Regions from separate parts of the Bacillus sp. JJ864 genome, predicted to be linked through region 3. Evidence: riboswitches for the same ligand, from Rfam matches in the RefSeq annotation. Region 3 holds a riboswitch; each other region holds the start of a gene.

Region 1 (3,283 bases), on a different contig from region 3:
TATAAATACAAATTGAAAAAATGACATAAAAACCAATTTTTTAGGGGAGGAAACGAGAGTAACTGGCGATGCATAGAGGCGGTCAGTTCCTTTTCCTGCCACGTGCAAAGTTTAAAACAAAGATAGACAGCAAGTAGCGGCCATGTTTTGTTCTGCATAGCAGTGACTTAGATGTTAAAAAGTCAACTTGGATTTATATATAACTCTTTCATTTTACATAGTAAGTAATGTTTTTTAAATGTATTTTTTATTTTAAAATAGAACATTTCCTGTATTTTTTCAAATTCAAATCCTTATTTCATTCTATTCATATAATAAATTCGTGTGTATATGCTATTTGTGTATCTGGAAAGTGGTAGGTGATAAAACCTCATTTCACGGTTTAGAGAGAAGTAAAAAAGATAAGCGGAGCAGGTTTTCTATCAGTGAGGGATGAGGCATCCCCCCACTGATGGAGGTTTCATTTATTATTGCCGAATAATCCCTAGAAAAGATCCTTCCAACACTTTTTTCCCATTTTGATTAAAGCATTCTGCCTTTGAAACAGCGACGATTCGATCATCTTGTTTTTCATGATGAATCAGTGTGACTTCACATCGAACTGTATCTCCGGTAAAGACTGGGCGTAAGAAAGTAAGTTCTACATCTCTTGCGATAAAATTTAAATCGCCGCCAATTTTCGTAGGTAATGTTGCAACGAGTAATCCTTGTACCATTACGCGTCCATGTTCATCTGGAACAACATGATGTTCACCGGCATCACCGGAAATTTTACTAAATAGCTCTACATCTTCCCTTGTAAATGATTTTTCAAAAGTTAACATTTCCCCGACCTTCATGTATGTATCGCCTCCTATTGGTTTATGAATGAGTTGTCATTCACACTTTAAATTTTACAGAATATTCTTTATTCAGTAAAGACCGGTAGTGGAAATGATGGGGAATAATAAAATATTTTAAGAACATTCAGAAAATATATTGACATGAGGAAATAATTTCTATAGAATCATCGGTAATTGCATATGTCTTATCAAGAATAGGTGGAGGGAACGGGCCCTATGAAACCTTGGCAACAGCCGTAAATCGGAATTGTGCTAAATCCTGCAGGTATTTCCTGAAAGATAAGAAAGGCTACATGGCGAGCGTTTGTCTAAACTGCTTCTTTCTTATTTAGGAAAGAAGCAGTTTTTTATTTTTTATAAAAGAAAGGAGATTGAGAAATGGGAGATTCATGGGGGAAAGGAACGATTTGTGTGCAAGGTGGCTATACGCCGAAAAATGGTGAGCCGCGTGTTTTGCCACTTTATCAAAGCACGACGTATAAATACGATACTTCTGATGATTTAGCAGCCCTCTTTAATTTGGAGGCAGAAGGATATATTTATACGCGTATTGGAAACCCGACGCTGGCGGCTTTTGAGCAAAAGCTCACAGAGTTAGAAGGCGGCGTTGGTGCGGTTGCAACGGCATCAGGGCAAGCTGCAATTATGCTAGCGATATTAAATATTTGTGGCAGTGGTGATCACTTGCTCTGCTCATCAACCGTATACGGCGGTACATTTAATTTATTTGCAGTTAGTCTTAAGAAGCTTGGGATTGAGGTCACGTTCTTTCATCCAAACTTATCTGCTGATGAAATTGTTGCCCTCGCAAATGAGAAAACAAAGCTTGTGTATGCGGAATCGCTTGGGAATCCAGCGATGAATGTACTGAATTTTAAAGAGTTTTCTGATGCGGCAAAAGAGCTTGGAGTACCGTTTATTGTGGATAATACATTAGCGACGCCGTATTTATGTCATGCATTTGAACATGGTGCAAACATTGTTGTTCATTCTACAACGAAATATATCGATGGTCATGCAAGTTCACTAGGCGGCATTGTAATTGATGGAGGGAATTTCGATTGGAGTAAATTTCCTGAATTTGTTGAACCAGATCCAAGCTATCATGGTGTAAGTTATGTGGAAAAGTTCGGGCAAGCGGCATACATTGTGAAAGCACGTGTACAGTTATTAAGGGACTATGGAAACTGTATGAGTCCATTCAATGCGTACGTAAGCAATATTGGCTTAGAAACGCTGCATCTTCGTATGGAGCGTCATAGCCAAAATGCATTAGCTGTTGCACAGTGGTTATCCGAGCATGAACGCGTTGAGTGGGTCAATTATCCTGGACTTCAAAATAATGAAAATTATGCATTGGCACAAAAATATTTACCGAAAGGTGCGAGTGGTGTTTTAACATTTGGCGTAAAAGGAGGTCTTGAATCTGCTAAACAGTTTATTGAAAATGTGAAGCTTGCCGCATTGGTGACGCATGTTGCAGATGCAAGAACTTGTGTCATTCATCCTGCAAGCACAACACATCGTCAGCTTACAGAAGAACAACAGCGTTTGGCAGGTGTAACGCCTGATTTAATTCGGTTATCGGTTGGTATTGAAGATGAGGCGGATATTATTGCTGATTTAGGGGCAGCACTTTCTGGAGGAAAACAGTATGCCGATCATCGTTGCTAAAGATTTACCAGCTCGTAAAGTATTGCAAAATGAAAATATTTTTGTGATGACGAAAGAACGAGCAGAAACACAAGATATTCGTGCTTTGAAGATTGCTATTTTAAATTTAATGCCAACAAAACAAGAAACAGAAACGCAGTTGCTTCGTTTAATTGGAAATACACCGCTTCAACTCGATGTCCATTTACTTCATATGGAATCTCATACAGCAAAAAATGTAACGCAGGAGCATTTAACAAGCTTTTATAAAACATTTCGTGATATTGAAGGAGAAAAATTTGACGGGCTCATCATTACTGGTGCTCCGGTTGAAACACTTCCTTTCGAAGAGGTAGATTATTGGGAAGAACTGAAGCGAATTATGGAGTATTCGAATACACATGTTACATCAACGCTTCATATTTGCTGGGGGGCGCAAGCAGGATTGTATTATCATTACGGCGTTCCGAAATATCCGCTAGAGCAAAAGATGTTTGGTGTGTTTGAGCATGAAGTGCAGCAGGAGCATGTGAAATTATTACGCGGTTTTGATGAAAGCTTTTTTGCACCGCATTCTCGTCATACAGAAGTACGGGGATCTGATATTCAAAGCGTACAGGAGCTCGATGTGCTAGCGACATCTGAAGAAGCCGGTGTTCATCTCGTTATGAGTAAAGATGGAAAGCATATTTTCGTTCTTGGTCATAGTGAATACAGCTGTGAGACGTTAAAGCAAGAATATGAGCGCGATCAGCAAAGAGGATTGGATATTGCTATTCCGAAAAACT
Region 2 (3,283 bases), on a different contig from region 3:
AAATGTAAAAAGTCTGCATTTCGTTTACTTACAAGCGGCATAATTCCAATAAAAATTGGCTGTTCGATATGCTTCGTTGCTTCATATACATTTCGAATGACTGCCGCATCATAAATGGGTTGCGTTAAAAAATACTCCGCACCAGCTGCAATTTTTTTCTCCATACGTTTTACAGCGGCCTCGATATGCCTAACATGCGGATTAAAAGCCCCGCCAATCGAAAAATGGGTAGCTGCTCCAATTGTTTTTCCTAAAATAGAACGGCCATTGTTCATTTCCTTAATCATTTTAATGAGTTCTATCGAAGACAAGTCATATACAGATGTTGCACCAGGAAAATCACCAACCCGCGCAGGATCTCCGGTTAATGCCAATACTTCCTCCATACCGAGTGCTGCTAATCCAAGTAAATGAGACTGCAGCCCAATCACATTATGATCACGACACGTTAAATGAGTTAATATAGGGATATCATGCTTTGTTAATAACGCTCCCATTGCCATATTTGATACACGAGGCGATGCTAATGAATTATCTGCTAACGTAATCGCATCTGCTCCGGCACGCTTCAACGCCTTTGCTCCTTCAAAAAATCTCTGTGTATCCAACGTTTTAGGCGGATCTAGCTCAACAATCACCGTCGTTTCCTTTTTCGCTTTTTCTGCTAATGTAATTCGATCCACTACATTTACACGCTGCGTTGTTATTACTTCCGCTCGCTTTACAACTTCTTTGGCTGTAACAGGGTACTCATTTTCAAGCGCTCGCTTCATCGCTTCGATATGGGCAGGAGTTGTACCACAACAGCCTCCTAGAAGCCTAACGCCTTGCTTAATAAATGCCGGCGCCATCTCTTCAAAATAAGCCGGGCTTCCTTCGTATACGTAACGACCTTCTACATATTTAGGAAGACCAGCATTTGGATACGCAGATAAGTAACCATATTTAGGAATTTCTATCGTTTTAAACGATTCAATCATATGAAGCGGTCCTAACTGGCAATTTAATCCGACCACATTTGCACCGTACTCTATAAGCTGCTTCAATACATCATCCACACTATTTCCGTTTTGAGTTGTACCAGCTTCGTGAAGGGCAAGCTGCGCAATAAGAGGGACATTTGTTTGCTTACTTAATACTTTCACTGCATGAAGTAATTCAAACTCATCGTAAAACGTTTCTAATAATAGCCCATCCACACTTTCTTCTAATAGGGCATCTGCTTGCTCTAAGAGCATAAATTCGCGCTCCATATCAGTGGTTGTAACTGCTCCAATATGTTTCATTCCACCGATGGTCCCAACGATTGCATTCTTTTCTGTTACAGCTTCTTTTGCATGTCTTACAGCGGCTCGGTTAATTTTCTTTACGCGATCCTCAAGACCGTACATGCGAAGTTTCCCTTCGTTTGCTCCATATGTATTGGTTTGAATAACATCTGCCCCTGCTGCAACATATTGTTTATGAATCGAAATAATCCGTTCTGGTTCAGATACATTCAATTCTTCAAAGCAACTTTGTAAACCATGAGAATACAGCAACGTTCCCATCGCTCCATCCCCAATCACAATTCCTCTTTGCAATAAATCTAGTAATTTCACATGTCTCCCTCTCTTCAGTCAATATATAAATCTATTTTGCTTTTTCGACATATAAGTCACTTCTATGCAAAACAAAACCTACAGTCGCTTTCTCCTTTTGTTTTAAACCTTATATGTGGCAGGAAAAGGCCCTGACCGCTTCTATACATGGCCAGACGCTCTCGTCCCCCCAGAAAGAAAGGGGTTTTTAATTTGTATTTATATAAAAACCCCCTCTTCTTAATGAAGAGGGGGTTTTTATCCTCCTCTTATCATTCAGAACGCTTTGTTCCGCAGGTCTTAGCACCGTTTCAAACATGTTGTTTGAAGGTTGCTGGGTTTCACAGGGCCTTTCCCTCCACCACTCTTGATAAGAGTTTCATTCAATTATGTTTTCAAAAAGCGAACATCATCCGTTCACTTATTAACAATCTTTGTTAATTTTTTTACTAATTTAGCATGTTAAAGTACGAAAGTCAACAAAAAGAAAGAAAAATAAAATTATTCAAAAAATAGTTGCGTTTCTTTCTAAATTTATTGTAAAGTAAAAAACATAATTAAAAACTTCATATTTCGAATTCTTATCGAGAGAGGTCGAGGGACTGGCCCAATGACGCCTCAGCAACCATTAACAAGCTTTTTATTTGTTAATAAGGTGCTAATTCCAGCAAATTGAGAAATGATTTGACAGATAAGAAGAAGACTATATTCGTCATAAAAAAGCCTTCTTCTTAGAAGGCTTTTTTATTTTGCACTAAGGAGGAATTTTATTATGTCTACAATCGAAACAAAGCTTGCCCAAATTGGAAATCGCAGTGAAACAACAACTGGAGCAGTCAATCCACCCGTTTACTTCTCCACAGCTTATCGCCACGAAGGAATTGGAAAGTCAACTGGGTTTGATTATTCCCGAACTGGAAACCCAACACGCCTTTTATTAGAGCGTGCAATCACTGACTTAGAACAAGGTGAACAAGGCTATGCCTGTAGCTCAGGAATGGCTGCTGTTCTTCTTGTCCTTTCATTATTCCGCTCTGGTGACGAACTGATTGTATCTGAAGATTTATACGGCGGAACATATCGTTTATTTACAGAGCACGAGCAAAAATGGGATGTTCGATGTAGATATGTAGATACGCAGCATATAGAAGAAATTGAAAAAGCAATTTCACCGAAAACAAAAGCCATTTTCATAGAAACACCAACAAATCCACTTATGCAAATAACCGACATTGCCGCAGTTGCTGCCGTTGCAAAGCGGCACGACCTGCTCCTTATTATTGATAACACATTTTACACACCCTATTTACAACAACCATTAACAATAGGAGCTGATATTGTCCTGCATAGCGCTACAAAGTATTTAGGTGGTCATAATGACGTATTAAGCGGACTCGTTGTTGCAAAAGGGGCAAAATTATGCGAAGAACTCGCTCACTATCACAACGCATCTGGAGCTGTGTTAAGCCCATTTGATTCTTGGCTTTTAATACGCGGCATGAAAACATTAGCGCTGCGCATGAGGCAGCACGAAGAGAATGCAAAAGCAATTGTTTCTTATTTACAAGAAGAAGAAGCGATAACCGATGTGTATTATCCAGGAAAAGGCGGTATGATCTCTTTTAAACTACGAGAAGAAGCATGGATTGATCCGTTCTTGCAATCACTTTCTCTTATTACGTTCGCAGAAAGTCTTGGCGGTG
Region 3 (3,283 bases):
TAATCAACCCTTCTTTTTGCATGCGAATTAATAGCGGATAAATACTTCCTTCACTTGCCATAGTAAAACCATACTGTGCCAGTTTTTCACTCATTTCATATCCGTATATTTCTCCTTCAGAAATAATGGCAAGTAAGCATCCTTCCAAAATACCTTTTAGCATTTGACTTGTCGACATAATTCAAATCCTCCCTCTATCTTGTTTTACAAGATAGATAAGTATAAGTATCTTGCTTTACAAAATAGTATAGCAAACAGTATTTTGTAAAACAAGATAGCTTACGTATTTTTCCCAAAAGCTTGCAGGATTTTCCACTTCACTTCTATAAATAGAGCATTAGACTAACTATATTCGTGGAGGAGATGGAATAAAAAATGTTTAGCAATCGCGTTGTATTTTTAACAGGTGCAGCAAGCGGCATTGGATATGAAATGGGAAAGGCCTTTGCAAAAGAGGGGGCAACTGTCATAATTACGGATCGGTTAGAGATCCGAGTACAAGAGGCAGTGAAACAATTACAGAACGAAGGGTATAAAGTATCGGGAATGCAATGTGATGTAACAGTAGAACGTGAGATTGAACAAGCTATTTCTGAAACTGTTACACGATTTGGTTCACTTGATGTATTAATTAATAATGCAGGTATGCAATACGTTTCTCCAATTGAAGATTTTCCAACTGAAAAGTTTGAAATGCTGATTAAAATTATGCAAATTGCACCGTTTATTGCAATAAAACACGCATTTCCTATTATGAAAAAACAACGATACGGTCGCGTTATTAATATCGCTTCTATTAATGGTCTCGTTGGCTTTGCAGGTAAATCTGCATATAATAGCGCCAAACACGGGGTAATCGGGCTTACAAAAGTCGCAGCACTAGAAGGAGCTGAGTATGGTATTACCGTAAATGCACTTTGTCCCGGCTATGTTGATACCCCTCTTGTTCGTAATCAACTTCAAGATTTAGCTACAACAAGAAATGTCCCGCTTGAACATGTGTTAGAAGATGTCATTTACCCGCTCGTACCGCAACAACGATTATTACATACAGAAGAAATTTCAAACTACGCCTTATTTTTAGCAAGTGAAAAAGCAAAAGGGATTACAGGACAAGCTGTTGTCATTGACGGTGGTTATACGACACAGTGAAATTCAACAAACTATTTTTTCTATATCAATATAAAAAAAAACGGATTGTGCCTATTCACACAATCCGTTTCCGTTACATATATAAATCCACTTTGATTTTTTAACACACAAATCGCAACTATGCAGGATATAACACGCCTGCTACTGGCCTGCTCCTTTTGTTTCAAACCTGGCATGTGGCAGGAAAAGGACCTGACCGCTCCTATGCACGGCCAGACGCTCTCGCCCTCCCCTAAAAAAAGGGGGGGTTTATGTCGGTTTTTCAATTTGCATATACATATTTTCTTTTGGAGATTCATATCTGTGCATTTGCTTTGGTAACTTCTCAATCGCAACAATAACGCTATCTAACTTACTTTCAATTCTATGCAGCAAGTATAGCGTAACAACAATTGGAAAACCAACATTGCCAATAACTGATATCCATTCCTCCATCGTTGTCTCCTCCCTTCTTATTATAAATAAGCAGAGAGGCAAAAAAGTGGTAATTAAAAACAAATTAAATCATTTCAGCTGTTTTTTCTGTTAACTGCTTGTATCCCACTTTGATTCCCCCTAATATGTTAGGGCTTTTCATCATAAGAAAAACCCCTTTCTACAACGAAAGAGGTTTGAAGATTCACTTCTCCCCTCTTATCTACCAGAAAGTCTCTTTCTGTTGGAATTAGCACCGTGCCTTACTAGGCGCCAATCATGCGCCCCATTTCACAATGGTATTACGGTCGGTTGCTGGGTTTCATCGGGCCAAATCCCTCCACCTGCTCTTGATAAGAGTATATATAGTTGTCTGAATTTTTAGTTTCCGATTCTGACTATACCAAGAATAAAATTTGTTTGTCAAGATTTTTTTGTCGTGTACAATTCTGGACGACGATCAAAAAAAACAGGAATCCCTTTACGCACTTCAGAAATTCTCTTTATATCTAGCGTTCCATACAAAATCATTTCTGTTTCATCAGCCTCAGTAACGATTTCTCCCCAAGGATTAATAATAAGGGAATGGCCTGCAAATACATTATTAGGATCACTCCCAGCACGATTACACGCTACTACATAACTTTGGTTTTCAATCGCCCTTGCTTGAAGCAATAATCGCCAATGTTCTAAACGAACAAGTGGCCACTCTGCTACAACAAATAATACCGTTGCCCCGTGCGCAGTATGAACGCGCATCCACTCTGGAAAACGAATATCATAGCAAATTGTTCCTGCACACGGTATACCCTCCAATAGAAAATGCCCCGTTTCATTTCCAGCAATCAAATATTTATGTTCATCCATCAGTTGAAACAAATGCACTTTACTATATTCAGACACAATGCTTCCGTTTCGATCACTAATATACATCGTATTCGTAACACCATTCTCTGTTTGCTTAGCGATTGAACCACCGACAATATTTACTCCATTTTGCTTACTCCACTTTGATAATAAACCTTTTGTATCATTCCCATCTAGATCAGCAATATCAGGAAGACGCTCTAAATCATAACCTGTTGTCCATAACTCTGGCAATACAATAACATCCGGATTTCCCTTCATCGCCTCGCTTATTTTTTTTTCAGCATGTTCTATATTTTTTTCAACATTACCAAAAGCGATATTCATTTGTACACAAGCAATTTTCATTACTCTTTTCCTTCTTCCTTTTTATTTTTTTCTTTACAAAAAGTTGGAAAGATTATATTATTTGTCACTATAATTGTAACAACTTTCAAAAGAGGTGGAAAGTATGAAACATTTTCAACCTTCCGAGATATTAACATCATTACCAACACAATTTTTTGCTTCTCTTGTCGCAAAAGTAAATGGAGTAATGCAAGCTGGTCATGATGTTATTAACTTAGGACAAGGAAATCCAGATCAGCCAACACCAGCGCACGTCATAACAGCATTACAACGTGCAGCAGAACATCCTATTCATCATAAATATCCGCCATTTCGAGGACATGAAAGTTTAAAAGAGGCTGTCGCTACATTTTATGAGCGTGAATACGGTGTACAATTAAACTCGAAAACAGAAGTAGCTGTTCTATTTGGCGGAAAAGCTGGCTTAGTTGAATTACCTCTTTGTTTTACGAATCCAGGTGATACAGTTCTTGTTCCCGATCCAGGTTATCCAGATTATTTG

What was found. A riboswitch is a leader RNA that binds a small molecule or an ion and turns the genes downstream of it on or off. The one in region 3 is predicted to bind S-adenosylmethionine.
Region 1: it holds a riboswitch for S-adenosylmethionine, as region 3 does, so the genes downstream of both, V7024_RS12595 (bifunctional O-acetylhomoserine aminocarboxypropyltransferase/cysteine synthase) here and V7024_RS00110 (YvrJ family protein) in region 3, are expected to answer to the same signal.
Region 2: it holds a riboswitch for S-adenosylmethionine, as region 3 does, so the genes downstream of both, V7024_RS01005 (bifunctional homocysteine S-methyltransferase/methylenetetrahydrofolate reductase) here and V7024_RS00110 (YvrJ family protein) in region 3, are expected to answer to the same signal.

What each region holds. Positions count from the first base shown of each region.
Region 1 covers NZ_JBALLY010000073.1:32,886-36,168, forward strand. Annotated here, with positions in the region: gene V7024_RS12590 (enoyl-CoA hydratase) at 468-839, opposite strand; SAM riboswitch class I at 1,025-1,128, shown strand; gene V7024_RS12595 (bifunctional O-acetylhomoserine aminocarboxypropyltransferase/cysteine synthase) at 1,221-2,516, shown strand; gene metA (homoserine O-acetyltransferase MetA) at 2,497-3,283, shown strand, end outside.
Region 2 covers NZ_JBALLY010000002.1:93,678-96,960, reverse strand. Annotated here, with positions in the region: gene V7024_RS01005 (bifunctional homocysteine S-methyltransferase/methylenetetrahydrofolate reductase) at 1-1,601, opposite strand, end outside; SAM riboswitch class I at 1,847-1,957, opposite strand; SAM riboswitch class I at 2,159-2,278, shown strand; gene V7024_RS01000 (methionine biosynthesis PLP-dependent protein) at 2,353-3,283, shown strand, end outside.
Region 3 covers NZ_JBALLY010000001.1:14,864-18,146, forward strand. Annotated here, with positions in the region: gene V7024_RS00100 (PadR family transcriptional regulator) at 1-178, opposite strand, end outside; gene V7024_RS00105 (3-hydroxybutyrate dehydrogenase) at 376-1,152, shown strand; gene V7024_RS00110 (YvrJ family protein) at 1,402-1,587, opposite strand; SAM riboswitch class I at 1,783-1,926, opposite strand; partial or broken gene V7024_RS00115 (carbon-nitrogen family hydrolase) at 1,990-2,870, opposite strand; gene V7024_RS00120 (pyridoxal phosphate-dependent aminotransferase) at 2,885-3,283, shown strand, end outside.